3 regions of the Enterococcus mediterraneensis genome follow, and region 2 is predicted to be linked to each of the others. Evidence: predicted binding sites of a transcription regulator. Region 2 holds the regulator's gene; each other region holds the start of a gene.

What was found. The regulator NrdR, encoded in region 2, represses ribonucleotide reductase genes. The targets are predictions, from matches to a motif close to ACACNATATATNGTGT.
Region 1: the regulator NrdR is predicted to act here: its motif matches at 7,323-7,338, upstream of EFB00_RS07880 (deoxynucleoside kinase).
Region 3: the regulator NrdR is predicted to act here: its motif matches at 3,301-3,316, upstream of nrdD (anaerobic ribonucleoside-triphosphate reductase).

The regions. Positions count from the first base shown of each region.
Region 1 covers NZ_UWOP01000001.1:1,597,741-1,608,206, forward strand. The annotation lists gene adhE (bifunctional acetaldehyde-CoA/alcohol dehydrogenase) at 1-2,045, shown strand, start outside; gene EFB00_RS07850 (hypothetical protein) at 2,266-2,751, shown strand; partial or broken gene EFB00_RS07855 (SDR family oxidoreductase) at 2,773-2,997, shown strand; gene fni (type 2 isopentenyl-diphosphate Delta-isomerase) at 3,056-4,099, opposite strand; gene EFB00_RS07865 (phosphomevalonate kinase) at 4,083-5,177, opposite strand; gene mvaD (diphosphomevalonate decarboxylase) at 5,174-6,163, opposite strand; gene mvk (mevalonate kinase) at 6,156-7,091, opposite strand; gene EFB00_RS07880 (deoxynucleoside kinase) at 7,358-8,017, shown strand; gene EFB00_RS07885 (pentapeptide repeat-containing protein) at 8,153-8,782, opposite strand; gene nox (H2O-forming NADH oxidase) at 9,048-10,379, shown strand.
Region 2 covers NZ_UWOP01000001.1:201,520-211,985, forward strand. The annotation lists gene clpB (ATP-dependent chaperone ClpB) at 1-224, opposite strand, end outside; gene EFB00_RS00970 (lysylphosphatidylglycerol synthase transmembrane domain-containing protein) at 349-1,380, opposite strand; gene EFB00_RS00975 (DUF1294 domain-containing protein) at 1,390-1,662, opposite strand; gene pepT (peptidase T) at 1,809-3,044, opposite strand; gene EFB00_RS00985 (Nif3-like dinuclear metal center hexameric protein) at 3,057-4,178, opposite strand; gene EFB00_RS00990 (tRNA (adenine(22)-N(1))-methyltransferase) at 4,178-4,879, opposite strand; gene EFB00_RS00995 (membrane lipoprotein lipid attachment site-containing protein) at 5,039-5,470, opposite strand; gene dnaI (primosomal protein DnaI) at 5,485-6,408, opposite strand; gene EFB00_RS01005 (replication initiation and membrane attachment family protein) at 6,408-7,778, opposite strand; gene nrdR (transcriptional regulator NrdR) at 7,797-8,276, opposite strand; gene EFB00_RS01015 (CsbD family protein) at 8,483-8,797, opposite strand; gene coaE (dephospho-CoA kinase) at 8,908-9,528, opposite strand; gene mutM (DNA-formamidopyrimidine glycosylase) at 9,501-10,337, opposite strand; gene polA (DNA polymerase I) at 10,353-10,466, opposite strand, start outside.
Region 3 covers NZ_UWOP01000001.1:546,197-556,662, reverse strand. The annotation lists gene dinB (DNA polymerase IV) at 1-256, shown strand, start outside; gene nrdG (anaerobic ribonucleoside-triphosphate reductase activating protein) at 311-913, opposite strand; gene nrdD (anaerobic ribonucleoside-triphosphate reductase) at 1,007-3,196, opposite strand; gene EFB00_RS02620 (ABC transporter ATP-binding protein) at 3,486-4,253, shown strand; gene EFB00_RS02615 (ABC transporter permease) at 4,243-6,027, shown strand; gene EFB00_RS02610 (FtsX-like permease family protein) at 6,043-6,288, shown strand; gene EFB00_RS02605 (M42 family metallopeptidase) at 6,519-7,604, shown strand; gene EFB00_RS02600 (DUF975 family protein) at 7,615-8,400, shown strand; gene EFB00_RS02595 (MBL fold metallo-hydrolase) at 8,584-9,324, shown strand; gene EFB00_RS02590 (lipoate--protein ligase) at 9,337-10,341, shown strand.

The DNA.
Region 1 (10,466 bases), 1.4 Mb from region 2:
TCGAAGCGACACAATCATTGATGAACCACCCAGGGATCGCGATCGTATTAGCGACAGGTGGTGCCGGCATGGTGAAATCTGCTTATTCAACTGGAAAACCAGCTTTAGGTGTAGGACCTGGTAACGTTCCTGCGTATATCGAAAAAACAGCAAAAATCAAACGTGCAGTCAACGACTTGATCGTATCAAAAACTTTTGACAACGGAATGATCTGTGCTTCAGAACAAGCAGTGATCGTTGATAAAGAAGTATATGCAGCAGTCAAAGCTGAATTCGAATCACACCAAGTCTACTTTGTAAAACCAAATGAATTGGGCAAACTTGAAGATGCAGTGATGAATGAAGGTAAATATGCTGTTAACCCAGCAATCGTTGGACATTCTGCTATCGAGATCGCAAAACTAGCTGGCATCAAAGTACCTGCTGGAACAAAAATGCTGATTGCTGAATTAGAAGGTGTAGGACCTGATTATCCACTATCACGGGAAAAACTTTCACCAGTTCTAGCAATGATGAAAGCAGAAAATACAGATCATGCATTCGAACTTTGCGAAGCAATGTTGAACTTAGGCGGACTTGGACATACTGCCGTGATCCACACAGAAGATGAAAACTTGCAAGTAAAATATGGCCTGCGCATGAAAGCTTGCCGTATCTTAGTAAACACACCATCTGCAGAAGGCGGGATCGGAAATATCTACAACGAAATGATCCCATCATTGACATTAGGCTGCGGTTCATACGGGAAAAATTCTGTATCACGCAACGTATCAGCAGTCAATCTGATCAACGTAAAAACTGTCGCGAAACGGAGAAATAACATGCAATGGTTCAAATTGCCACCAAAAGTCTACTTTGAAAAAAATTCATTATTGTATCTTGAAAAAATGGAAAACGTTGAACGAGTAATGATCGTCTGCGACCCAGGAATGGTCCAATTCGGTTACTGCGATACCGTCCGCGAAGTTCTTGCTCGCCGCAAAAACAACGTGAAAATCGAAGTCTTTTCTGATGTTGAACCAAACCCATCAACAAATACTGTTTACGCTGGTACTAAGATGATGGTAGATTTCCAACCAGATACGATCATCGCTCTTGGTGGTGGATCTGCAATGGACGCGGCTAAAGGAATGTGGATGTTCTATGAACACCCAGACACTTCATTCTTCGGCGCAAAACAAAAATTCTTAGATATCCGCAAACGGACATATAAGATTGACAAAGCTGTGAAGACCCAATTCGTATGTATCCCAACGACATCAGGTACAGGTTCAGAAGTAACGCCATTTGCAGTTATCACTGACAGCGATACTCACGTGAAATATCCGTTGGCTGACTATGCATTGACTCCTGATGTAGCGATCGTCGATCCTCAATTCGTAATGTCAGTACCAGCTTCAGTAACTGCTGATACAGGGATGGACGTATTGACACACGCGATCGAGTCTTATGTTTCAGTAATGGCATCTGATTATACTCGCGGATTGAGCTTACAAGCGATCAAATTAGTCTTTGACTATTTAGAAAAATCTGTGAAAACACCAGATATGGAAGCACGCGAAAAAATGCATAACGCTTCAACAATGGCAGGTATGGCCTTTGCGAATGCTTTCCTAGGAATCAGTCACTCAATCGCTCATAAGATTGGTGGAGAATATGGTATTCCTCACGGACGTACAAATGCGATCTTGTTACCGCATATTATTCGTTACAATGCGAAAGATCCGCAAAAACATGCAATGTTCCCTAAATATGATTACTTCCGTGCTGATACAGATTACGCTGATATCGCGAGATTCTTAGGCCTTAAAGGAGAAACGACAGCTGAGTTGGTAGACGCTTTAGCAACTGCTGTATATGAACTAGGAAAATCGATCGGAATCGAAATGAACTTGCAAGCGCAAGGTGTAACGAAGAAAACTCTTGATTCAACAGTTGATCGTATGGCTGAGCTTGCTTACGAAGATCAATGTACAACTGCTAACCCTAAAGAACCATTGATCTCAGAATTAAAACAAATCATCATTGACGCTTACGCTGGTTAATTGATGGAACGATCTTAATAGGATCGTGACATAAGTCAACGCTAATTCAAATATCCGAACTAGATAAACTGTATCAGCAAAATCGGTGCTGATCTGTGATGACAGTCTCTCATAGTTTATACTATGTATTGAACAGCAGGAACAATACATCTAGTTCGGATAGCTGCTAGCTTGATCTATGTTGCGATCCTGTTTTTTTGAATATGGAGGAGGGATACAAGTGGCAACTGTTGAAATTATCACTCAAAATATCCAGAACTTGGCTATCAGACAACAGCAGTTAGAGCGGCTTATTCAACAAACAGAAGTACATAATGAGCAGCTGCAAATGTTTTTATTTGATTTGACGGATTACAATCAAGGTTTGTCAGTTATTACGGATCTAGTTTCAGAAGAAAGTACAGAACAAGTAGACGACATCAAAGTAACTGCCATCGAACATGTTCTATCGGAACAAAGGAAGTATCTAGTGGAAGTGATTCGCTTATTGGAAGAAACATTGGAAGAAGATATGCAGCCAGCGCTTCTAGGACAATCGAGCGGAGGGCTTAGAAGAATCCTATCCAGCTTGAAAGGACTGGTGGAAATGAACAACTATCTAAGCCAAGATAACCGGACATTTCAGCGTAATTATCTATCGGAACAAAATATCCCTGTACAGAAACCTAAACAAAATTTTTTAAAGAGATTATTTGGTAAATCATGAAATCATATGAAAGACCGTAACATCGCAACACCGCAAACAGCGCCATTACGTGAAAAACAAGAAAACGGTGAACGTCATCCATTTGACCAATTCATCGTGGGACGGACGCCGGCAGCACGTTGGGGTGAACCAGTAGACTTGGCAGGTCCTGCCGTCTTCCTATCATCACCAGCATCAGATTTTGTCAACGGTCACATCTTGTATGTAGACGGCGGGATCTTAGCGTATATCGGTAAACAACCTTAAAATAAACAGAGCAAGTAAAAAAGAGACGTTTCTACTAAAGTAGAGCGTCTCTTTTTGATTAGTTTCGGAATGCGTAATGTTGTTGATCGATCCCGCGGCTTTCACACCAATTTTTGACATCACCACTGAAAATCAGCGGTACTGTCCGCAATTCAGTGACAGTTGTTTTACCAGTCATAGCAATCAACAACCGCAACTCTTCTTTCCATTGATTGATCAAAGAAATGGTGTGTTCCGTTCCGTGAGTCAAAAGCTCATTTAAAATCGTGCCAGCGATCCCTACTGCATCAGCTCCTAGACAAAGTGCTTTGAAAATATCAAAAGCATTGCGAATGCCGCCGGATGCGACAGTGGTGAAGGTTTCGTCCACTTCATTAGCTTCTAATAAAGAAATCACTGTCGATTGTCCCCAATCGGTTAAATAAGCCAACTCCCGTTTTGATCGACGGGCGTTTTCAATCTGTGTAAAGCTCGTTCCGCCAACACCGCTGATATCAATGGTTTTAACGCCGACTGATAATAATTGCCGGATGGTTTCCCGAGACATCCCGAAGCCGACTTCTTTGACTAAAATAGGGATCTCCAACTCAGTTGTCAATTTTTCGATGTTTTGCAGCCAGTGGGAGAAATCACGATCGCCTTCTGGCATGACCAGTTCTTGAGGAGCGTTGAGATGCAGCTGCAAACCGTCTGCTGGAAAAAGTTTCAATGCTTGCTGTGCTTTTTCTAAGTCGACACCGGCACCGAGATTGATCAGGATCTTGCCTTGCGGATATTCTTCACGAATCACGGTATAGCTGTCCAATAAAGCAGGATCTTTTAAAGCGGCGCTGATAGAACCTGTCGCTATCAGAAGATCTGTTTCTCGAGCAACGATCGCTAGTTGGCGATTGATCTCTTTGGTTTTTTCACTGCCGCCAGTCATCGCGTTTATATAAAATGGACTGGACATTGAATGATTTAAAAGCTGTGCCTTGAGATCTACATCATCAACGGAAACTGCCGGCAATGAATGATGGATGATCCGTACTGCATCAAAATCATTACTGCGAGGTTTATGAAATGCCTTCGCTAGTGAAACATGTTCATCCTTTCGATTCATGGGCGCTCCTTTCCTGATAGTAGACATGCAGAGGCAATGGTGTGATAGCAGCTTTTTCCCAAGCACTCATTAAAGGAAGGATCCCGGACTTTTGATCGGTGATCACGATACCGCAATCGCCGCCGCCAGCTCCAGATGATTTAGCGGTCCCGCCATATGTTTCTGCCAAATCGCACAACTTTTTCAAAGCCGGGGTTTCGATCGTGACACCGCTGATAGAAGAAAGCTGATTCAACAAGCAACGGTTGCGATGGATCATTTGTTTGATCAGATCTACATCTTGTATTTCAAATCCGCGGATCATTTCCGTGACACATTTTTTGCTTTCGCTTAAAAATTGTTCATAAAGTTTTTGTTTTTCGTCTTTTGATTCATGGACTTGATCCACAAGATCAGAAGTCGAAGCCGGACTGCCGGTCCAACCAATCAATAGACGCAGATTTTCCGGAACAGCCAGTGGTTTGATCGACAAATCCGGCCAAGCACTATTTAATAAAGAGGTCAAATCAGACTGCTTTCGTTGTTTGCGAACCCACGCATGATCAAAGGTGGAAAAAGCGATCCAACCGCCGTAACAACTCGCGGCGATATCCCCGCAGGAACCATTGCCTTGGACCTCCAAATGGGCTAAAGCAGCGATTTTGAAGATCGACATCTGATCGAGATTTAATCCGTAAAAAGCGTTCAGTGCTTTGACAGTAGCGACAGTTACTGCACCGCTGGAACCTAGTCCGTATTTGCGTCCGTTAGAACTGTCCAGTTCGCTAGTAACTTTCAAATCGTAAAAAGATAAGGGAATATTATTTTCTCGGGCATATTTTTCTGTCAAACTGATTGCCGCCAAAATATAGTGGAAGGGATTTTCGCGAATGTCTAATACTAGTTCGCCATTTCTCCGTGTCCAACGTATCGGCAGTTCGCTGTATTGAACGGATTGGATCGTTCCGGTTTTTTTGGCCGGTTCAATGGTGACAGTAATAAATTGATCGACAGCGACAATGATCGCGGGATGTCCTGGCTCCACTACTGCGTATTCACCGGCAATATACAATTTTCCGGGGGTTGAGACTTCTATCATTTGTCTGCTCCTTTGAAGGTTTGAATTCCGGGTCCAGCATAAGCTGTGACCAACTGCCCACTGTCAAAGACGGTCTGTAATTGTTCAACGATCGCTGCCGCATTTTTCCGTTCACAAAGAACTTTGACATTTGGTCCAGCATCCATGGTGAAATAACAAGGCAATCCATCATTTCTGATCGAACGTACCATATTCATGGCGGTCAGACTTTGCGGCGACCAATAGGTAAAAGGAGGGACGGCAGCCAATGTCGTGCCGTGCATTTTCAAAGCGTTCCCTTCAGCGATCTCACCTAGTCCTTGGAAATCTTTTTTCTGGATCGCTTCTTTGATTTTTTGCAGATCTTCATCGACACTGTCAAGCCAGCCGGGATAAAAACTGGAAGTAGCTACTGTGCGTTTCATGCCATCACGGCTGGAAATATCTTTTTGCTGGTCATTGATCAAAATAAAGATCATAGCTAGTTCATCTTCCCAATGATCGCTGGCAATCGGTTGGGCGAAAGACGTCGCGTCAGAAATTCCTTTTTCCCATTCCACAAAACCGCCAAAGATACTGCGGCAAGCTGATCCTGAGCCGCGGCGCGCCAAGCGGGATAAGTCTTTTTCCGACAGATTCATCTGAAGTGCTTCGTTGCAAGCGCCAGCCAATGCTGCTAGACCGCTTGCGGAAGAAGCCAAGCCGGCTGCTGTGGGCACGAAATTTTTACTAGTCACTTTTGCATAAAGAGAGCAGTCTGCCTGTTGACGGACCAATGATAAAAAGCGGCTGACTTTTTGTGTTGCCGCCGCATTTTGTTTGATTCCATCAAGAAAAAATTCATCTTGAGAAAACTCTTCAGCAAAAATGACACTAGTTTCTGTGTAAAATCCGTCTAATGTCAATGATAAACTGTTGTTCATTGGTAAGATCAATTCTTCGTCTTTTTTGCCCCAATACTTGATCAGTGCGATGTTGGTATAGGCACGGGCTTTTCCTTCATACATATTGGCAAACTCCTAATTCTTGGATCCAAGTCGCTTTTGCGCCTTGTTCGCTTAATTTTTCTGAAATCAATCGGGCTTGCTGATAGTCAGCTGCCAAAGCGATCATACAACCGCCACGTCCGCCGCCAGTCAATTTGGCTCCTAAAGCACCTGAAGATCGGGCAGTGGCAATCAAATGATCCAATGTTTGATCACTGACTTGCAATGTTTGTAAAGCTTCTTGAGCCTGATTCATGACACGACCCAATATCATTGGCTGATTTTGGCTGATGGCAAGTTTTGCTTCTTGGGCTAAATGTCCCAATTCTTCAATATATTTTTTTGTTTCCTTGGGATTTTGTTCAAAAGCACGTGCGACTTCTCGAACAGTATCACGTGTTTTCCCCTTTACGCCAGTGTCGGCTACGATCAGATAAGCATCGATATTCAAATTGAAATTTTGGAACGGCTCGCCTTTACGAAAATAGATAGGCTGATCGCCGCTGGTAGCCGCAGCATCGATACCGCTGGGATTGCCATGGGCGATTTTTTCTGATTGATTGACATAGGTCAACAGAGTAGATTCATCCAGTGGAAGTTCAAGCCAGTCAAAAAAGGCGCGTGTCGTCGCAACTGCAACCGCCGCACTTGATCCCATCCCGCGTTCAGCCGGGATCGTACTTTCCAAAGTCAAAGCAAGCTCAGGTGTACCAAATGCTTCCTTTAGTGTTTGGATCAATTGTTTGATATTATTCAATGAGCTCGGCGCGTTTGCCAACTCTCCATTGTAGTAAACAGAAAATAAGGCATCTTCACGACTTTTTTTGATGGTCGCTCGGATACTTGTTGCTTTAAAAGGGAAGGCGATCGCCGGCTCTCCATAAATGACGGAATGCTCGCCCATTAGAATGATTTTCCCATTGGCAATCCCCTCGCCAGTTGTCTTCATTGGTTTACCCCGTTTCTTAACAGACAGAATATTCACTGCTGTTTTTTACAAAAAAACAGCTCTTGCCTATCTATTCTACTAAATATTTTTTGATCCGTTAAGAGATTACCGGAAAATTGCCTTGTTTTCCGTTATTTCTTAATATTTTTTCAAAAAACTTCTGTATTTTTAACTTGTGTTTTTTGGACAGGTACTATATATTGAGGTGTATACTTAATAAGTAACGAAAAAATACAATATTTAGTGATGAAGTGAGTTGGAGGGCTATGAGCGTGATAGTTTTAGCGGGTACGATAGGTGCGGGAAAATCCAGTTTAACAGCAATGTTATCTGATCATTTAAAAAGTGAAGCTTTTTATGAATCAGTAGATGATAATGAAGTATTGCCTTTGTTTTATGCAGATCCCAATAAATATGCCTTTTTGCTGCAAATATATTTTTTGAATAAACGGTTTGATTTGATCAAACGAGCATTGAGCAATGAGAACAATGTATTGGATCGTTCGATCTATGAAGATTCATTATTATTTCATTTAAACGCGGATCTGGGCCGGGCAACAGAAACCGAAGTCCGTGTGTATGATGAATTATTGTCAAATATGCTGGAGGAGCTTCCCTACGCTGCCCATAAAAAACATCCCGATTTGTTAGTGCATATCCGTGTTTCTTTTGAAACGATGTTGGCGCGAATCCAAAAACGCGGACGTGAATATGAACAATTAGAATTTGATCCATCTTTATATGACTACTATAAAGAATTGAACCGTCGCTACGATCAATGGTTTGAAGATTATAATGAAAGTCCAAAAATCCAAATCGACGGCGACAAATACAATTTTGTTGAAGACCCGCAAGCAGCAGAAGAAGTGCTGAAAATGATCGATGACAAGATCGCGGAAACTCGCAGTTTACAGACTGCTATTTGATATCAATAGCTTTACTAAATAGGTAAAAGGAAAATGGATTGATCTCAAAAAATTAGATTTTTCGGTCTGATTTTTGGGACAACTCAAAATCCTTTTGCCTTTTTTTGTAATAAAAGTTCCAAAATATCAAACTGATTACTCGATCACCAGACCTAAACCTGCAGCAATCGTCAATGCCTGTTCTTGATTGACGATCAGACCTTTCAGATTTTCTTGGGAAAGGGCGATTTTGGTGAAGGTGTTTGTAGTCAGATCAAGCTTGTTTAAAGGCGTACGGAACCAGTTGCTGCCGGTCAATTCATTATTCTCTACAAAAAGCTGTTTCCAGACGACCTCATAAAATTCACTGTCCGCTAATTGGTTGTCGGTGAATTTGACAGCTTTTAAGTTGGTATTGCTGAAAGACGCAAAGGTAGCTACGCAGTTAGAAAAAGTACAGTCTCGCAAATAACTTTCCGCAAAATTTGTTCCGATCAGTTTACATTGATCAAACCAGACTTGATGAAAGCTGGCACCAAGCCACTCTAGATTCGAAAAATCACAATTTTTGAAGAGGACATTGCTGCATTCGAACCGCTCTAAGCGTGTTTTATGCATTGTGACCCGTTCCAATTGAGCATCTCGAATGATCAAATTTTTACAGGTTAAATAGCTGTAATCGAGATTTTTTGCGTAGATATTTTCAAAGAGCTGCTCATCTTCCAAATAAAAATCTGAATCTTCTGCTGGACTAAGCACAGGTTTGATGGGCTCGATTTTTTTCAAGGAATTTTTCCTCCGATCATGCTTTCTGATATCAATGATAGCAAATACTCTGAGAATCGTCACTTTTTCACAGGAAAAGCCAAGTTGACTATGTGAAATTATTTTTTAGTAGATTTTGAAAAAATATGAAAACGGATGGCGACAAGTGTTTTTATGTCAGCGTTTTATATTCTTAATAAAACCTAATTTCACAAGCATAAAGTTGGATTTGTGAGTGTTTGTGCAATAAAATGAAACCGCAATCAAGTTTAGGAGGAGTTTTTTTATGACAAAAACAGTTATTGTAGGCGCAAATCACGCTGGGATCGCCGCAGCGAATACATTATTGGATAATTTTGACGATCAAGAAGTGGTTATGATCGATCGCAATACGAATCTAAGTTATTTAGGTTGCGGTACTGCATTATGGGTAGGCCGTCAAATCGATTCTTATGAAGGCTTGTTTTATACCAAAAAAGAAGATTTCGAAGGAAAAGGCGCTAAAATTTACATGGAAACCGTTGTGGAAGATATCGATTTTGACAAAAAAGAAATCCACTGCGCAAGTAAAGACGGTGAAAAATTTACTGAAACTTATGACAAATTAGTTTTAGCTACTGGTTCAGTACCAATCTCACCTAAAGTACCTGGTCGTGAGTTGAACAACATCCATTTCTTAAAACGATTCCAAGATGGACAATCTGTGGACAAAGAATTAGCTGCTGAAAATGTAAAAAATGTTGCCGTGATCGGTGCCGGTTATATCGGTGTTGAAATTGCGGAAGCCGCAAAACGCCGCGGCAAAAATGTCTTGCTGTTTGATATGGCAAAACGTTCATTACCAAGCTACTATGATAAATGGTTCACTGACGATATGGATAAAAACCTGGCAGACAACGGTATCGAACTGCATCTTGGTGAAGTAGCGAAAGAATACAAAGGAACAGATAAAGTTGAAGCAGTAGTCACTGATAAGGGCGAATACCCAGTGGATCTAGTGATCAACGCCATCGGTTTCTTGCCGAACAATCAATTAGGCAAAGATCATTTGGAACTTTTTGCAAACGGCGCATACTTAGTCGATCGTCATCAACAAACCAGTGATCCTGACGTTTATGCAGTAGGAGACTGTGCAACGATCTATTCAAACGCATTGCAAAAAACGACTTATATCGCTTTAGCAACAAATGCAGTCCGTTCTGGATTAGTAGCAGGATATAACATCGGCGGTGCGGATGTTGAATCAGAAGGTGTTCAAGGATCGAACGGTATCTCAATCTTTGGTTTCAATATGGTTTCGACTGGTCTGTCTGTAGAAGCTGCTGAGAAAAATGGTATGAAAGTCAAATATACTGATTACGAAGATCTGCAACGTCCAGGATTTATGAAAGAAAACGCCAAAGTGAAAATCCGAATCGTATATGAAGAAGATTCACGTCGAATCGTGGGTGCGCAATTGTCATCAACAGAAGACATTTCAATGGTGATCCACATGTTCTCATTAGCTATCGAAGAACAAGTGACTATCGATAAATTGAAATTACTGGATATCTTCTTCTTGCCGCATTTCAACCAACCATACAACTATATTACAATGGCAGCATTGTCAGCGGAATAATCGTTGAGACGCTGTTTGACGCTGGAGGTTTCTCCAGCGTTTTTTTGCAGTTAAGAAACAATGGTATGATTGGAATATTTTGTTTGA
Region 2 (10,466 bases):
CCTTCGATGGTTGCTATTTGATCCAGTGCATTGTCGATTTCTTCTTCGAATGCCTCGACATTCAAACCGGCATCCGCATAAAAATTGCGTCCAAAATGATTTGGCTGCAAGAAAATTTTCCATAAGTGAGCAATGTCGATTTCTTGATGGTGGCGAGTAATGGCAATTTGCTGTGCTTCAGCGATCGCTTCTTGAAGCGTCGTTGTCATTTTTTCACTATTCATCGTTATTCCTCCCATCTTTTCTGTGAGATCTTTTTCATCCCACAAAATAAATTATACAACTTTGGTCAATTTTGGTCAAAAAAAATCTCTGAAACAAAACGTTTGTTTCAGAGATAATTAAGCGTTAATTGCCTTCTTTTTTGATTTCTTTGATCTCCACTCGGATCATTCGGCGTTTTTCCATCAGGACATATACAAATCCCATTAAAAACGGCAGAATATAGGTTGCAAAACGATAAAGAAGCATAGAAGAGACCGCATCTACTGTCCCTACCAGCGGCTTGAACAATAACAGATAAACAAATTCAAAAGAACCGATCCCAGCTGGCGACGGGATCACTCCCGCTAAAATCACCGCAAAGCTGATCAATCCGAAAGCCAAAAGAAAATCCAAATCAGGATGATTATTAGCCAACGCCGCGTAAGGGATCAGGTACCAAGGGATCATCTTCAAGAGATTCCACAAATAGATCCGCAGCATTACCGAGCGATCTTTCAAGATTCGATAGACCGTTTCGCGTAAAGAATATACCTGAAGATTGCATTTATCCACTAGACCACGCAATCTGGCAGATTTGAACAAGCGATTGCTCACTTGCACAAAAAGTACTTGGATACGCAGGCTGATCGAAAGAATGATCAAAAAAGCGATGATCACAAAAGTTAAGATCATGCCGGCTATGATAAAGTAAATCATTTTAGGCGCATGGACGTAAAATAGCGAAAACTGAACGATCAATCCTAAGAGCGCATATGTTAATAAAGCAGCTTTATACATGATCATATGTAATGCAGTGACCCCAACGCTTTGGGATAGCGGCAGTTCTTTTTTATGATAAAAATTGACTTCGGAGATCAATGTACCGGCGCCAAATGTGATCAGACGATAAAAAGCCGAGTAAGAAGCCGTCATAATCCCATCTATCCCTCGAAAATTTGGTTGGAAGACCCGTGCGATCTCTTTAATGGAGAAGCCTTCAAAGATTTGGTACAGCACCCCAAGAAATGTGATCAGCAGCAGAACGAAAAGACTGGTATCTTTCAATTCCAAAAAGATGTCGGCTAAGGAGTTTTTCACTAAATAAAACAATACGCCAAAAATGATCAGCAACAATAAAATATTAAATAATAGCTTGAATGCAGATTTTTTCTTCATTTAAAGCTCCTACAAAAGATAAAATACAAGGGCAGCGTCGAACAATATTCCAATAATGAAACAAATCGTAAATTTTCTTTTGAGTGTTTTATGGCGAAACAAGCGTTGTGCCGCCAATCCGCCCAAACCACCGCCAATGATCCCCATAAACAACATGTTGGATTCAGGGATCCGCCATTGATGTTTTTGCGCCCGGCGTTTGTCATAAGCCATCAAGAAAAAAACATACCCGTTGACTAACAGCAGATAGAACCAAATCGGGTGTGCGAAAAAAACATTCATACTTATACAATTCTCCAATTCTTTTTTATAAAAACTTCAGACGGAAACACAGTTTTTCCGTCTGATAACCCTAAAAAGAGCAGCATAAAAGCGGCATTTGCAACGATTTGCAACTTGTTGCCGCTTTAAGCTCTCCAAACAGCGGATTAGTTTCTTGCGGCATTCAATTCCGCGATTTTCACGATGACATCCGTTGCTTTTTCCATTGATTGCAAGCTGACAAATTCAAAACGACCGTGCATGTTTTCGCCGCCAGCAAAAATATTTGGTGTCGGTGTTCCAAGATAAGAGATCTTTGAGCCGTCAGTACCACCGCGGACTGGTTCAATGATCGGTTTGATGCCTAATTCCACCATCGCGTCATTAGCGATATCGATGATGCTCATATTTTCTTCGATGATCTCCCGCATATTGTAATATTGATCATACATATGAACAGAAATTCGTTCTTGATCGAAAGCGGCGTTCAGTTTTCCTTGGATCTCGTTGATTTTATTTTTCCGTCCTTCAAAAGATACACGGTCATGATCACGGATGATATAAGTCATTGTTGCTTCTTCCGGTGTCCCGTCCAACGCCAATAAATGGAAGAATCCTTGATAGCCGTCGGTTTTTTCCGGCACTTCATCAGCAGGCAGCTGATTATGGAAATCAATAGCTAATTGCAGCGCGTTGATCATGGTATCTTTGGCAGTTCCGGGATGGACATTCTTCCCTTGGATCGTGATCTCCGCTTGTGCCGCATTAAATGTTTCAAATTGTAATTCCCCTACAGGTCCGCCGTCCATCGTATAGGCGAAATCTGCGCCGAATTGTTCTACATCGAATTTGTCTGCGCCGACACCGATCTCTTCATCAGGACCAAACGCGACTTTCAGTGTACCATGTTTGATCTCAGGATTTTTGATCAAGATCTCCATTGCAGTCATGATCTCAGCGATCCCTGATTTGTCGTCAGAACCTAATAAGGTCGTTCCGTCAGTTGTGATCAATGTTTCGCCTTGGTAATTGCGTAAATTAGGGAAATCTTGGACATTCAGCGTGAATTTGCCTTCTTTGTCTAATTGGATCGTTGATTCACCGTCATAATTTTCAATGACCTGTGGATTAACTCCCACCGCATTAAAATCGGCAGTATCCATATGAGCGATAAATCCGATCGTTGGAACAGGTCTGTCGATGTTGCTAGGCAATGTCGCGATGACATAACCATTTTCTTCATTGTACAGAACATCTTTCATTCCAAGATCGATCAGTTCTTTTTTCAGTTCTTGCGCAAAATCGACTTGCGTTTGCGTAGATGGTGTCGTTTGGCTAGACGCATCTGAACGGGTTTCAGTTTTTACATAGCGTAAAAAACGTGGTAATAGATTTTCATACATATTGATTCGCTCCTATCTGTATTGGAAAGGGTTTGTATTAGTCGTTGAAGGAATACATTCGATCGACCAATTTTCCTCTTCTTTCCATTGGTTCATTTTTTCAATAAATTTATCGATGCAGACACGTTCGATATTATGCCCTGGATCAATGACTGTCAAACCTGCCGCTTGCATATCATGGGCAGTGTGATAACTGACATCACCGGTGATATAGACATCCGCACCGTGTTTTAAAGCATCCGGATAAAAACCGGCTCCGCTGCCGCCGCAGATCGCGATTGTTTGCACCATCTGTTTGGCATTTGTCGGGGTGATCAAACGCAGCCCGTCCAATTCAAACACTTCTTTGACCTTTTGGCAGAGGTCTTCAATGGTGACTGGTTTTGCCAAAGTTCCCACGCGGCCGATCCCAAATCTGACAGGCGCATTATCTAAAGGCAAAAGATCAAATGCTGGTTCTTCATAAGGATGTACAGCATACATCGCCTGTAAGACAGCAGCTTCCCGCGTTTCTGGATAAATCACTTCGATCCGTGCTTCTTGGACTGCTTCTTCTTTATTCGCCTCGCCGATTGCCGGGTGTGCTTCACTTGTCGGAGTGAAACGGCCAGTCCCGATCAATGAATAGCTGGTGCGGTGATAATTTCCCTGCTGGCCGGCACCGGCATCGCCTAACGCCTGCCGCATGTCTTTTGCAAAATCAACTGGTACGTAAACCGCTAATTTCTTCATACGTACTTGATGGGTCTCTTTCATAAAGTCTGTGACTTTAATTTCCAGCATTTCGCAAAACCAATCATTCAAGCCGTCCCAAATGATATCCATATTAGTATGGGCGGCATAGACTGCGATGTCGTGCTTCAAAAGATCGATATACATTTTTTGTTGAGGATCATCTGATGTCAACCGTTTGATTGGCCGAAAAATCGGCGGATGCTTCGCGATCAGCAGATCGATTTTTTTATCGATAGCTTCTTGGACGACTTCTGGACGAACATCCAGTGTCATCATGACCCGCTGGATCGGCTTATCCAATGTGCCTAAGTGCAAACCTACCGGGTCACCTTCTTCAGCCAGCCACTGGGGACAATACTGTTCAAAACGTTTAATGAATGTCTTTCCTGAAATGCTCATTACCCGATCGCCTCCCTGATCCATTGGATTTGTCGTGTGATTTCTTGGACTTTATCTTGCGGAAGCTGATCCGCTTGTTGTAACTGTTGCAAGACTCGTTCTTTTTGCAGCAATTCCCGCTGCCATTTGTTTCGGAACGTTTCATTTTTTTCTTTTAATAGAAACGGACCAAAAAACAGCTCCTGTTCCGTATAAAGTACCGGCTTTTCTGTTTTTTCCGCTACGATGATCTCGTAGATTTTTTGATGTTCTTCGATGATCTCTTCGTGAATGATCTCATAGTTATTGCTCATCAGCCAGTTACGCAATCCGGCTTCACCGACATTCGGCTGTAAGATCAAACGTTCTTTGCCAGTAACTTGCTGTTGGGCAACACCGTTTTCTAAAATATTGCGGATCAATGTGCCTCCCATACCGGCGATGGTAATGGCAGTGATCTCGTCTTCCGGATGAACAGCAGCCATGCCATCTGCTAGGCGTACAGTGATCTTGTCAGTCAATCCGCTTTTTTGGACTTGTTTTTTCGCGGATTCAAAGGGTCCTTTGACGACTTCTCCGGCTACTCCGTAAGAAATTTTATTCTGCAGCATCAATGCTACGGGCAGATACGCATGATCTGAGCCGATATCAGCCAATCGAGCGCCTTCAGGAACCGCAGCTCCCACTCGCTGCAAACGCCGGGATAAACCTTGCTCGTTCATTTTGACCTCCTTGTTTCTGGTTATTTATTAAAAAATGAGTTTCAGCTTTAATTATTATAGCATTGATTTTCTGAAAAAAGCGTGTCTCAAGCAAAAAAACCGAGATTTTGCTAGGGCATCCTCTCAGTATTTTTGTAATTATTCAATTGATTTCTGTCGTTATTCCACGATCGTTATAGTGATGTTTTCACCAGGGACTTGCGGCGGGATCGACATGGTCATGATAGGTAAACCGTTCATTTCCGCTTGGATAGTCATGCCTTTTTCTAAAGACTCGGCTTTTTCCGCCGGCAGATTCAAGATCACCCCATCGTGGAAATTCGGCACGATATTTTCCGAATCTTCAACAGCTTCAACTTTTTTCAAGAGCACACTGACAGAATCTTCAAAGTGCTGGTCGACAGATTCGATTTTGCCGGTAAAGATCGTTTGCATCGTTTCACCTGCTTGTTGTGTTGATTTTGTTTCGGTTTCTTTCGTCGTTTGTTCCGTAGCATTGGTAGAGTTGACAGGCTCTGCATCGGCTTGCGGTTCATTTCCGCAAGCGGTCAGCAACAGCACCGCCCCCAAAAGAAAAATTCCTTTTTTCATCGGTTCCTCCTCTATCAGCCATTGCGGCGATTTTCACCTAGCATAATGATTTCTTTGGTTAAATATCGGATGCGTTCCATAATGCGTTTGGCTTTCAATGGTTCATCTGCGTTTTTCGTGATGCTTAAATGTTTTTCAAGTCCATCCATCGTCAGATTGGAGGTGAAAAATGTCGGCAGCTGTTCCTGCATACGATACTGCAAGATCACACCAAATACTTCATCTCTGGTCCATGAAGTCATGGCATCAGCTCCTACATCGTCCAAGATCAGAATCGGCGCTTTTTTCACCGCGTCCAACTTTTCATTGACAGTATTGTCCGCGATGGCGCTTTTGATCTGCGAAGTAAATGTCGGAAAGTGGACCAGTGTCGAGGAATACCCTCGTTTAGCCAATTCGTTAGCCATCGCTCCTAACAAATAGGTCTTACCGACACCAAAGTCTCCAGCAAGATACAATCCTTTATGAAATGTCCGGGGATTTTCTTCATAAAATCGGATGAAGCGCATCGTTTCAAACAACGCTTCTTCTCGTTCGACTGTTTTATCAAAGCTTTTCATAGTAGCGTTGCGGATATCTTTTGGTATATCGATGGTATTGATTCGACTTTTGATCTCTTCTTGTTTTTTACGCTCTAATAAGGCTTGAGTCGGCACATAGGTGACATCGACAAAATGGAAGTTCAGGGTCAACTGGGGTTCATACCCTGGCGCGATCATGGTCGGATCGTTTACTTCAAATTTGCGTTTTTCCTGCACGAATTCATAGATCTTCGCGTAGCTTTTTTCGATATCTTCTTGGGTCAGTTTGTCTTTGTGCTCTTCTAAAAAAGCCGTGACATCAGGATCTTTCATTACTGATTCCATCATCTCGCTGTAACGGGAGCGGTAATTGCGCCGATTCAGCATTTTATCGATATTTTTTCCAACATCTTCCATCATTTTTCACCTTCTTCATCATTGAAGTATTCTTTCATCATTCGATCGATCTCCGCTTTACGCTGCGGATCACTGGCAACGGCTTTCGCTGATGCCGACCAATCTGGCAACTCTTCCCGTTTTTGCGGTGACTGCTGCCGTGAATAAGCAAGCTTTGTTTTTTTCTGCAGCTTGTTTTTCGCCAATTCTCTGACATGCTGGATCGCGGCTTCTGGAGAACGGATATTTTTTTCCGACCAGTCAGCGGCGATCTGATTGGCTAATGCCGGAGCAAGGGAGCTTTTATTTTGGACTACCAAGAGATAATTGATCAGTACATTGATCACACTATTCGGCAACGGCGATTTTTGCACCAGATCTTGAACCAGCCACTCTTCATTTTTAGTGACAAAACTTTTCTTCGTCTGCTTGATGGCCGTCAAATATTCCATCGGCGCCAAGTCTTCGCTTTGTCGGATCATTTCCAGATCTTTATCCGTATAACCTTGCTGTTTCAACGTATTGAAACGCCGCAGCTGCTGATCATCTGTCTGTTCGTCGGTTTCTTTTTTATAAAAAACTTTATTCTCTTCAATGACAGTTTTTTCTAATGCTTTCTCATCGATAGAACCGTCTGTTAATGAAACGACGCCGGCCATCAACTCTACCAGTTTCATCTCGTCATATCCATATAGCTCATGGTACAACGTTAATTTTTCTTTTAATGAACCGGTAAAAGCGGAACGATCAATAAATTTACGCTCAGCCATATCCATGATAAAGGTCCAATTTAATTGTTTTGTATCTAATTGCAGTTTGTTTTCTTTCTCAAGCGGGAAGGCATTAGACACCTTATCCAGCTTTTCTTCCTGACGTCCGAACTCTTTTTCCGACCATAAGAAAACATCCGTGAATTTCTGGGTGACTTCTTCGTAACCGGAAGTATCAACAGGTCTTGGACGAAAACGCCGCATCAGCTGCTGAAACTTATCTTCGCCGACTTTGCTTAAAAGCAGAAACGACATCAGCTGTTCTCTGAAAAAGATTTGCGGATGCAGAGGCTCATACAACTCATAGAAAAGCATTTTGCCGAATTCCGGATCGTTTTTCTGAAAACTCCGCAACAGTCCAATCCCTTCCAGACGTTTGCGGGCTTCAAAAAAGCGGGGCAGCCCCACATCCATTGCATTCAGCAAATCGAGATGGGTAAACTCTTCTGCCGTTTTATCTGCGGCGTCACCGATCAAACAGAAGTACAAACTCATGGCATCGCCGCCGATGATCGGCTGATACAGATAAAGCAATGCTTGCTGACCTTCTTGGGTCAACGGCTGCTCTTTTTTCACTTGATAAATATTTTTTGGTTGGATCTCATACCAGGCATTTTCCAAGAAAAGCCCTCCTTCTAACTACTTTTCCGTGTGGTCAGAAGCTTTAGCTTTTTCAACAATATCCTGCAATTCCTTCAAGAAAACAGACATATCTTTAAACTGACGATACACACTGGCAAAACGGATATACGCGATCTCATCGACATCGACAAGGTCTTCCATCACATATTCACCGATCAAATTCGTTGATACTTCATTGACACCTAAACTGCGGACACGATTTTCCACGTGATCCACGATCTGTTCCATTTGTTCCATCGCTACCGGACGTTTTTCAGCAGATCGGATCAATCCTCGCAAGATTTTATCGCGATTGAATTCTTCTCGATCACCGTTTTTCTTCACAACTAAAAGCGGTGCCGCTTCGATCCGTTCAAAGGTTGTAAAACGAAACCCGCAATTTTCACACTCACGGCGGCGGCGGATCGTCCGGCCTTCATCTGTTTGACGACTATCAATAACACGAGAGCTGTTATGGTGACATTTTGGACAACGCATAGTTTCACCTCATTATTCTTTTGATTTTTCTCTAAAAGCAAAAATTTTTTCTTTTATTTATTGCTTAATTATAACATGAAAACAGCTATACTGCGGAATTCACGGCAAAAAATCCCTTGAAAAACCCGAATTATCCTTGCTTTTTTTATTTTTTGTTCGTTTCTGACCTCCATAGGCTTTTTATGTAAACAAAAAACTCTGATTGCTCAGAGTTTTTCTTCAATACCTGTATAATGCTTCATTCGTTCTTCTTCTATCCGCTCTTCATTTAACCCGTCTTCTGCAAGCTTATCGCTTTTTTCAAGATCACGGCCGACATGTTCTTTTGTCGCATCCTGAGTCTGTGCCTTCTTTTCTTCGTGCATATCTTCCAGCTCTTCGATCCGTTTCTTGCGCTGTTCTGAATGCAGTTCCGCATCTTCTTTTTGAACTTTTCCTTCTTGAGAAAGTTCCTCGTTATTCGTCAAATCGCCGATTTTCTTTTTAGCAGACCCAACAATTTTATCTTTCAAATTACTCATACCAACCTGCCTCCTTTTGCTTCTACTATAATTTTAGCAAAACAGACCGATATAAACAAAATTTTTGAACGATTATGGGCAAAACAAGAGAAACTTATGATCCTCTAAAATCAGATAAATTTTTTCTGACGCAGCCAGCTGGTTATTTGTTCTTGAAGTTGTTGGATCGTTCCTTGATTATCAAAGAAAATATCAGCACGACGGCGTTTTTCCTCCATCGACAGCTGGCTTTTGATCCGCTTGGAGGCTTCTTCCAATGAAAGGTTATCGCGTTTCATCAAGCGTTCCAGCTGGATTTCTTCAGGAAGATAGACTACCGCCACCTGATCCATATAATGATCGTAATGGCCTTCATACATTAAAGGGATATCGGCGATCACTAATGGCGCTTCGCTTTTGCCTTTTTCGATCTGCCGCAAGATCTCGGAACGAATATACGGATTCAATATCTGATTGAGACGATCCAGTTTTTGTTTATCAGAAAAAACAATCCGCCCCAATTTTTTGCGATCCAGGCTGCCGTTTTTTTGCAGAATGTCATCGCCGAATTCTGACACGACCGCCGCTCCCCCGGGTGTCCCCGGTTCAACCACTTGGCGGGCCACTTGATCTCCGTCTACAATGGGAAAATCGTATTTTTGAAACACTTCGACCGCCGTACTTTTTCCTGTGGCGATTCCGCCAGTGATCCCTAAAACAAAACTCATCTTCTTACCCTCAATTTTTGACATGATGGACAAATATGGGTTCCTCGTTGGGCGACCTTCAATTTAACGATCGGTGTCCCGCAGCGAGGACAAGGTTTACCGGTTTGTCCGTAGGCGTTCAATGAAAGCTGGAATTTTCCCGCTTCTCCTAACGCGTTCAAATACGTTCGAATCGTTGTACCGCCGGCTTCCACAGCTTTTTTCAATACATCGATGATTGCTTCTCGCAAAAGGGCGATCTCTTCTTCTGTTAATGTGTTGGCTGGCTGTTCCGGATGGATCTTGGCTTGCCATAACGCTTCATCTACATAGATATTTCCCAAACCGGTAACTAATTTTTGATCAAGCAGCAACGGTTTGATGGCTTTATGGGATTTTCTCAATCCTTTTGTAAACGCCTCTAATGTAAACTGCTCTGGCAATGGTTCCGGACCTAACTGCATGATCCCTTTGTAATATGGACTTTGGTCTTTTTCCACTAAAGCCATCCGACCGAATTTCCGCACATCCCGATATTGCAGTTGGCTGCCATCGGTAAAGTGAAAGATCACATGAGTATGTTTATCTACGATAGGATCCGTTTCGAAAAATTCATACTTGCCTTCCATCCGCAAATGAGAAATCAAATCATTAGCAGACAATTTGAAAATCAAATATTTTCCCCGACGAGAAATATCTTCGATGGTTTGACCGGCTAATTGGACTTGAAACAACAAGATATCTGGCGTTTCGATGATTCTAGGCCATAAGATCTCGACATTTTCAATAGTTTTTCCTTTGACTAGCTGAACTAATCCTTTTCTGACTGTTTCTACTTCTGGTAATTCTGGCAATTTTTTTCACCTTTTCTATTTCGCATCGTACCACGTTTTGCCCCAGCTGCTGTCGGTAACTAATGGAACATGGAGTTTTACAGCATTTTCCATGACTTCTTTTACCAAACGATCCAGCTGTTCCAGCTC
Region 3 (10,466 bases), 340 kb from region 2:
GGTCCAAAAGCATGGGAAAACGATAGTCCTAAAAGTCCGCTATACAGATTATTCCACTATCACCAAACGTGTGACTTTACCGACATATGTTAGTAAAAAAGAAGCGATTTTTTCTCAAGCCAGTCTGATTTGGGAAGAGATTTTAGGACTAGAAAAGGGGATCCGACTGTTAGGGATCACGGTGACCAATTTGGATCCTGTGACTTATGAGAACATCCGGCTGCCGCTCTGGGGAGAAAGCGAGCAGGACTTTTAAATAAAAAGCCCACATCCGACAAGATGTTGTTAATATGTCGGATGCGGGGCTTTTTTAAATCAATTTACGACGATGAATCTGTTCATAGCTTTTTTCAGCGTCCGTGCATTTGTCCCAGATGACAGCTTTGCCGGCTTCTAAGGATTTAGGCACATCGATGATCCGCTGATTGCTGCTGCCGCGAAATTGCAGATTGAGATTGCGTTTGGACAATTCAAAGCGGCCATCAACTAGAATATCGATAGAAGAAAGCAGCGCCAATTTATCATCAGTCTCCTGCAATAATTCCTCAAAGGTATATCCTGACCAGCTCCAAATATCTTTAGTGTCTCCAAACTCCTGCCGTACTCGTTTGACGACTTGCAGGCAGACCGGCGTATTTAAGAAGGGTTCTCCGCCCAGCAATGTCAGACCTTGGACATAATCATGGCGCAGATCATCAATGATCTGGTCTTCCAATTCTTTGGTAAAGGGTACACCGTAGCGGAAATTTTGCACGGCTTTGTTGAAGCAGCCTTCGCAAGCGAAAAGACAGCCGCTGACATAAAGGCTGTTGCGGACACCTTCACCATCGACAAAGTTGAAAGCTTTATAATCAGCGATCCGATTTTGGCTATAATCGGAAGCTTGCCATTCTTTTGGTTTTGGATTATTCATAAAAAAACTTCCTTCTGTAAATCTGAATGTATTTCAAGACCAGGGAAGGCTATGACAGAGAAAAGTACGTTGTCACAGCCTCGATTTTGGTTGTTATTTCATATGTTTGACACGAGAAGAGATTTCTTTATGACGACCATGGACCATCGGACGAGCTTGAGGGTTGCCTAGGTAACCGCAAGTCCGTTTTACGACATCACAGGTTTTAGGATCGTGGTTGCCGCATTGCGGACATTCGAAACCGCGGGCAGTTGGATTGAAATCTCCTTCAAAGCCGCATTCATAACAATGATCGATCGGAGTATTCGTTCCCAGATAGCCGATCCGGTCATAGGAATAGTCCCAAACAGCTTCTAATGCTTTCGGATTTTGTTGAAGCATTGGATACTCGCAATAGTGGATGAAGCCGCCGGAACAATATTTCGGATAGTCTTTCTCGAAATCCAGTTTTTCAAATGGTGTTGGATTTTTTCGTACATCGTAATGGAAACTATTCGTGTAGTATTCCTTGTCTGTGATATTTTCGACGATCCCGAATTTTTCCGTGTCTAGACGGCAGAAACGGTCTGTCAAACTTTCACTTGGAGTAGAATAGACACTAAAATGATAGCCGTATTCGTTACCCCATGCGTCAGCATGCGCTTTTAGTTCTTTAAGGATCGATAGGGTGAAATCTTTTGCTTCAGGATCTTTTTCCCAGCTGCCGCCGTAAAAAGCAGAAGCAACTTCATACAAACCGATATAACCTAGTGAAACAGTCGCCCGTTTGTTTTTGAACAATTCATTGACCGCGTCTTTCCGGTTAAGGCGTTTGCCGAAAGCCCCATACATATAAAGGATGGGCGCGTTGGCAGGTGAAGCTTCCTTGCAACGTTCTACACGATAGACTAACGCGTCTTTAACGATGCCTAGGCGTTCTTCTAAAAGTTGCCAGAACTTGTCGCGATTCCCATGAGCTTCCATAGCGATACGAGGCAGATTCAATGTCACTACCCCTAAATTCATACGGCCAACATTGACTTCTTCGCCGTTTTCATCTTTCCAGCCTTGCAAGAAGGAACGGCAGCCCATTGGCACTTTGAAACTTCCAGTCAATTCAACAAGTTTGTCATAGTTCAAGATATCCGGATACATCCGTTTGGTGGCACATTCCAACGCCAACTGTTTGATATCGTAATTAGGATCTGCAGGAGCGGAATTTACCCCGCGTTTGATAGAAAAGATCAATTTAGGGAAGATCGCGGTCCGTTTTTCACTGCCTAATCCATTGATTCGGATCTGCAGGATCGCTTTTTGGATCTCCCGTTCGAACCAATTCGTTCCAAGACCAAAGCCTAAAGAAGTGAATGGTGTTTGTCCGTTGGAAGTAAACAGAGTGTTGATTTCATACTCTAGACTTTGCATGGCATCGTAAATGTCTTTGCGGGTTTTCTTTTTCGCGAATTCTTCCCGACGTTCAGGATTTTCGATCCATTCTTCAGCGTCATTCAAATGTTTTTGATAATTCAGCTTAGCAAACGGAGCCAGTAATTCATCTGTCCGATCGCAAGAACAGCCGCCATATTGGCTGGAAGCCACATTGGCGATGATTTGTGAGATCTGTGCGGTCGCAGTCTGGATCGACTTAGGCGATTCAACTTCCGCGTTACCGATCTTAAATCCATTATTCAGCATCCCTTTGAAATCGATCAGGCAACAGTTGGTCATCGGTGTGTATGGATGGTAATCCAAGTCATGATAATGGATATCGCCTTTTTGATGGGCATTGGCAACGTGAGGAGGCAGCATCTTCAATCCGATTGATTTGCCTACGATCCCAGCTGTCAGATCTCGTTGCGTATTGAAGACATCACTGTCTTTGTTGGCATTTTCGTTGACCACGGTCTGGTCTTTGTTGATCAGTTTTCCGATAGTGAAATTGATGTCTGTGGCTTTGCTGCGTTCAAAATCACGACGTGTTCGATAGTTGATATAATGTTCCGCTAACGCATATTCATTTTTTTCTAAAAGTGTGTGCTCAACGATATTTTGGATCTCATAAATCTTAACATCACTTGTGAAACGTTGTGCGATTTCTTGATCTACACGTTCAACGATCTCTAGGATACGCTCATGATCTAAAGGAGAAAGTTCTCCGCTGATTTGTTTTTTTGCTTTTACAAGAGCATCATAAATTTTCTGGTCATCGAAATCTACTAGTCGGCCATCGCGTTTTACGATCTTCATAGTGCTCAGTTGCGGATGAATAGTCGGATTCTCCGCTGTTTTGGTTATTTTCATCATTGCGCGTCACTCCTTGTAATTGCTTGTTCACTAATTATCATAATAGATGGAAATAAAACTTGCAACTATATGTAGTGGCGAAAAATGTTTCATAATGATACCAAACACAATATATTGTGTATAATTTCCGTTGAAAAATTATGAAAGCTGATAAAGATAGGCTTTTGCTGTTTATATTTTCACGGGAAAATGAATAAAAATTTTTCTATCAATTTTACTTATAGAAATTCGTGAAACCGATAAAAATATGCTACTATGCTACCATATAGAAAACTGAAAGGAGCCAACGATGAAAACTATTATCGATGTCCAACACTTGAGTAAAACTTACGGCAATCGTTTCAATCAAACCAAAGTATTGAAGGATCTGTCCTTTACAGTCGATAAAGGCGAATTTGTCGGGATCATGGGACCAAGCGGGGCCGGGAAGACGACACTGATGAACATTTTATCGTCGATCGCGTTACCGACTTTCGGTTCTATCCAAATCGCTGGTCAGGATATCACAAAAATGAACGAGGAAGAGCTGAGTGATTTTCGTCGGGAAAAAATCGGTTTTATTTTTCAAGAATTCAATCTGCTGGATACGTTGAATATTCGCGACAATATCCTTTTGCCATTAGCGATCGATCGCTTGCCGCTGTCAGAAATTGATCGCCGAGTAGAAAGTACCGCCGAATTGCTGGGACTTACAGCGATCTTGCAGCGTTATCCTGAAGAACTCTCAGTAGGACAGCGTCAGCGGGTGGCTGCTGCGCGAGCATTGGCTATGCAGCCGGAGATCATTTTCGCTGATGAACCCACCGGCTCTCTTGATTCGAAATCCGCCGGAGAACTGCTGAATTATTTGAGCGAGATCAATTTAAAGGAAGATGCGACGATCTTGATGGTGACCCATGATCCATATACCGCCAGTTATTGCAATCGGATCTTGTTTATCAAGGATGGTGTCTTTTTTGCCGAAGTAGTCAAACAAGGTTCGCGAAAAGAGTTCTTCGACAAAGTCATCAGTATGCAGGCGGCCATTGCTGGAGGAGGTCGAAGGGATGCTCTTTAGGCTGACATGGCGCAGCTTTTTAAAACAATATCGCAGTTACGCAATCCCTTTTTTATGTATGACGTTAGCGGTCATGAGCTTTTATTCTTTCAGCGCCATCACTTATGATCAACTGCTCATTGAACGCGCCAGCCAAGATATCCAGCTCGACAGTGTACTGAATATCGGCAGCTTTTTTGTCTTAGCGATCGTATTGTTTTTTATGTTGAGCGCTAATCGTTTTTTTATGGCGAAACGCAGAAAAGAGATCGCACTGTATCAGCTGTTCGGCTTGAAAAGAAGACGAATCATCGGCCGTTTTTTAGTGGAAACTTTTTTTCTGAACAGCGTGTCATTTATCAGCGGGATCGCTTTGGGGATCATCTTATCCAAACTTTTTTCTATGATTTTGAGTAAAGCCATGGCACTTGATGTGGAAAGCCGCTTTTTTATCGCCTTTCCAGCAGTGGTTTTGACAGCAAATGTCTTTTTCTTAGTCTATTTGATCCTTGCATTTCAAAACATCTGGATTCTTTCGCAAAAAAAATTGCTGGAATTGTTTGCAAAAGACGTCACGGTACCATTGACAAAAATACGGAGCGGGAAAAGAAACATTTTCTTTGGTATCTTGAGTTTTGTGCTGATCGGTACGGGCTACTTCCTTGCTAGTCAGATCCATGACATTTTGTTTGGTTATATCGGAAAAACCAAAGATTTTATGATTATCTTGTGGTTGCCGTTACTGATCTTTGTTCTTTGTGTCGCGGGTACGTATTTGTTTTACCGATTTTCCGTTACCCTTTTGGTCTATTTTTGGCGAAGACGGCCTAAAAGTTATCAGGGACTGACTTTATATATGCTGAACAACAGCTGTATTCAGATCTTGCGAAGTTGGCGGAGTTTGTCTTTGACTACGATCATTTCGGCGATCGCTATCACGATCGTGGGTATCTCGATCTCATTGATCACTGTAAATGCCCAAAATGTTCGCAACAGTCAACCAACGGATTTTCAAATCCGCAAAGAAGATCTTCCTCAATTAAAACAGCTGATCCAAGAAGAAGGAAGTAAGGTCATTCACGAGGTGACATTGGAGTATAAAGTAACGGGGACTTATTTTGGCTTGAAGTTGTTAAATACTGCGGAAAACAATCAAGAGCAGCTGATCAATTTGCTGACGATCGACAACTATAATCAATTTCGAAAAATCAAACCTGAACTTCCGCCGATCCAATTGGAATCTGCTCATGATACGATTCTTTTCGACACGACTTACAATGATTTTCGCGGCATAGCCAGTTTTGAGCATCAAATCACCTTGTCAAATGATGTCCAGTTGCAGATTCAGCGGATGTATCCGGATCATTTGGGAGAAAGTCTGCTCCGTTACAACAGTCCGGTATTAGTTGTAGACCAAGAAATTTTTGACAAAACAGCGGGCATTTCCTATCAAGTAGCGATGGTGGATGTCGATGCTTCGGCAGACCGGGAAAAATTAAGTAATGAGTTGAATCAGAAATTGCCGCTGCGTTGGCAAGACGAAGTATATTATGAGTATATGTATCAAAACGATGTCCTTACTGGGAAAATCCAGAAAGAAAAATTTGCGGAAGAAGGAGATTTTTTTGGGACTGGCAGCCGGATGAATCAAACCAGCCAGTATCCCGCATTGCGCCGCACCCGTCGTCAAGCAGGCGTATTTATTTATGTCGCACTGTTTGTCAGTATGATCGTCATGGTGGCCACTGCCAGTATTTTGATGCTTCATCAATTTTCTGAAGCGGAAAATGAATAAAGGTACTATCAACTTTTGAAAAAAATAGGGGTATCAAAGAAAGAAATCCGTAAATTGGTTTATCAGCAAAATGCTTGGTTCTTTGTTCCGCCAGTTATTTTAGGCACCAGTCATGCATTGTTCGTGATCTATGTGTTGAACCAGTTTATCATCAGTGATAATTATTGGCTGGCCTATTTGTTTTGCGGAATCATGGCAGTCGCTTATCTGATATTTTATATGATCACTGTCCGGATTTATTTACGGATCGTAGAGGACTAGAATAAAGAAGTTTCACTAAGTTTCGCAAATCGATGGAAAGAACAGTAGGTTTAGACATACTTGTATCAGAGCTGTGTCATAAGTTTTGAGCTGACATTTTCGACAGCTTCGACTTATACACAGCTCTTTTTTCTACTAGTTATTTTTTAAAGAGAAACCATACAAAAACACGTACAAAAATTGTGAAAAATGGTATAATTTTCATCAGAAACGGTAAGGGAGCGACTTTGATGTTAGAAAAAAACGAAGAACAGCTATTGATCGATTTGACTTCCGCACGAGGAGTGCCGGGAAATGAAGAAGAAGTCAGAGAAGTATTTAAGGAGTACGCAAAACCATTTGCTGAAGATATCATCTTTGATGGTCTTGGCAGTGTGATCGCAAAACACACCGGCGCAGGCGGCGGTCCTAAAATCTTTATTTCCGGTCATATGGATGAAGTAGGATTCATGGTAACTAAGATCACAGAAAAAGGTTTTATTGAATTTCAAACGCTTGGCGGCTGGTGGGGACAAGTCATGTTGGCGCAACAAGTCGAAATCAAAACCCAAGACGGAAAAACGATTCATGGTGTGATCGGTTCAAAACCGCCTCATGTATTAAGTGCAGAAGCACGAAAAAAACCGTATGATGTGAAAGACATGTTTATCGACATCGGTGCTGCAGGCGCGGAAGAAGCTAAAGGCTGGGGGATCCGACCTGGTGATATGATCACGCCGCATATCGAATACAAACGCTTGAACGGCGGTAAATTCTTATTAGCGAAAGCTTGGGATAATCGCATCGGTACGGCGGTTTCATTGCGTGTTTTAGAGACTTTGTCAAAAGAAAATCATCCAAACTGCTTGTTTGCCGGCAGTGATGTTATGGAAGAAGTCGGTCTTAGAGGCGCCCGTACCAGCACCCATCTAGTCAATCCAGATATTGCGATCGCTCTTGATACTGGGACCGCAGGAGATACACCGGGAATGACGCCTAAAGAAGCTGATTCAGAACTTGGAAAGGGTCCGCAAATCTTGATTTTTGATGCATCAATGATCCCTCATAAGAAATTATTGAACTTTGTAATCAATGTGGCGGAAGAAATGGAGATCCCATTCCAATATACTGTGATCACTGGCGGCGGGACTGACGCCGGACAAATGCATTTGACGCGAGATGGCGTGCCTTCATTGGCGATCACTGTGCCAGTCCGCTATTTGCATTCTCATACTTCAGTCATTCATGAAGATGATTATTTGAATACAGTAAAATTAGTAACTGAAGTGATTCGTCGACTTGATGATCAAAAAGTCAACGAAATCCGCAGTTATTAGGAGGAGTCTTATGCAAAAAACAAATGCACAATTACGAGCGCAAGCAAGAGGTGCGCTGGCCGGTCAATGGGGTACCAATGTACTGATCATCTTTCTTTCTGTTTTATTAGGAGGGATCATCTCAGGGATTTTTGGCGGGATGACTAATTTTGAAACAGGTAGTACGCAAGCCAGCATCCTTGAGTTTCTAGTAGATAATCTGCTGCTTTTCGCGTTTACGTATGCTACTTATTTTGTCGCGCTGTATGTGGTTCGCGGCGGCCGAGCAGAAGCGGGTCAGATTTTTGTGATCTTCAACAAAAAATATTACGTACCAATGATGATCATCAATTTTCTTAATAGTATTGCTGGTTATATTGTAGGGATCATTGTCTTTCTGCCATTAGCTGCGGTTATTGGCGGCGGTGTGTATCTGTCTTTGGTTATCAGTAATGGACAGAATTTTGGTGCGATCGCTGATAATGCCTTTAGCGGAGTGGCTATCGCGTTATTGATCTTGTTATTGATGCTGGTCTTTCTAGTCGCTGTCAGTATCGTCACTGGTGTCTTCCAGTTTGCTGCATGGACGAAGATGGATTTTCCAAACGTCAAAGTCGGCAATAGCCTGCGTTACGGTTGGAGCTTACTGAAAGGCCGTGTTGGGCGCTACATCATGCTCCAACTTTCATTTATCGGCTGGTACCTTTTAGGGATCCTGGCTTTTGGTGTCGGCGTCTTGTGGGCGATCGCGTATGCCAATGTCAGTGTGGCTGCTTTTTATGACGAAGCCCGCAAAGAAATCGGCGATCCGGTATAAAAAGTTCAGACTTATAAGAAGTAGATAAAAAACATCCGACACGGTATTTTCTGAGGATTGTCAAGTTGCCATCGCTTTCGCGTTGACAAGCTGATCAGAAAAAGCTGACGTTCGGATGTTTTTCTTTATGTCACAAAACTGTTTTTGTGCTAGCATAAAGAAAAAAGGAAGGTGTGTTTATTAATGAAATTAACGGTTTTAGGCTGTTTAGGCGCGTATCCTTACAAAGGACAGGGAACGACCGGCTATTTGTTAGAATCTGGCGGCTTTCATTTGTTGCTGGATGCGGGAAGTACGACATTGGTCCAATTAGAAAAGATCATTGACCCATTAAAACTTGATGCGGTGATCCTTTCCCATTACCATCATGACCATATCGCGGATCTTGGTGTACTGCAATATTATTGGCAACTGTATCCAACAACGGAAGAAAAGCCGTTGCTGCCGATTTATGGACATACATTGGATGAATTCCATTTTAATGATCTGACACTTCCGGGTGTGACGGAAGGACGACCATATTTTGAAACGAAACAGTTGGAATTGGGACCGTTTTCTGTTACATTTATGAAGACGATACATCCGGTTGTTTGCTACGCGATGCGTTTTGTTGAAAATAGTACAGGTAAAGTTTTTGTATTCACCGGCGACTCTGGATATTTAGAGGATTTTCAAGAATTTGCGAAAGACGCGGATCTGTTTTTAGCAGATACGTATTTATTTGCCGGCAACGAAAGACATAAAGCGCATTTTACTTCCAAAGAATCGGGAGAACTCGCCAAAAAAGCCAATACAAAAAAACTGGTGTTGACTCACTTGCCGCAACATGGAGATTTGCAAAAGTTAAAAGCGGAAGCGGAAGCCGCCGCTGATCATCAGCTGCCGGTGGAACTTGCTGAAGTGGGAAAAACATTCGAGATCTAGGAGGAAGAAACTGTGCTGTTTGTACCAAACGAAAACAATGACCCAAGAATCAACCTTGCCATCGAAGTCTTTTTATTGCAGGAGATGCAAGTGGATGAACCAATCCTTTTATTCTACATCAATGAACCATCCATCATCATTGGACGCAATCAAAACACCATTGAAGAGATCAACAAGGAGTACGTGGATGAAAAAGGAATCCATGTGATCCGTCGTTTCAGTGGCGGTGGCGCTGTTTACCATGATTTTGGTAATTTGAATTTCAGTTTTATCATGCCGGATGACGGGAATTCATTTCGGGATTTTGAAAAATTAACGAAACCTATCATTCAAGCGCTGCATGAAATGGGCGTAGAAGGCGCACAGCTGAAAGGCCGTAACGACCTAGTGATCGATGACATGAAGTTTTCCGGCAATGCGATGTACGCGACAAATGGACGGATGTTTGCCCACGGTACCATCATGTTCGACAGTGATATCAATGAAGTCGTGAAAGCATTGAAAGTCCGCAAAGACAAGATCGAGTCAAAAGGGATCAAGTCGATCCGTTCTCGGGTGACAAATATCAAACCATTTTTACCAAAAGACAAACAAGACATGACAACTGAAGAATTCCGTCAAGAAATTCTCTTGAAGATTTTCGGTGTCGATTCTGTGGACCAAGTGAAGACCTACGAACTGACGGATGAAGATTGGGTAAAAGTCGATCAAATATCAAATCAATATTATCGAAACTGGGACTGGAACTATGGAAAATCACCTGAATTTGAGATCGAACGCCGGAAACGATTCCCAATTGGTTCTATCGATGTTCGTTTAAATGTCGAAAACGGCAAAATTTCAGAAGCGAAAATTTTTGGCGATTTCTTTGGATTAGGGGATATCGCGGATGTGGAACAAGCTTTGATTGGTGTACGTTATGAAAAAAATGATCTAGCTGACGCCATCGCAAAAATCGATGTGAAAAAATACTTCGGGAATATCGAAGCAGAAGATTTGTTGGAATTGATCTACTGATCGGATATGAAAAAATGATTTATCAAAAACCCGTCATGCAAGACGTTGTACGCGTATCTTGCATGACGGGTTTTTGTGACGAGTATGAAAAAAATACCCGAAGATCAGCCGCGTATATTTTGAGA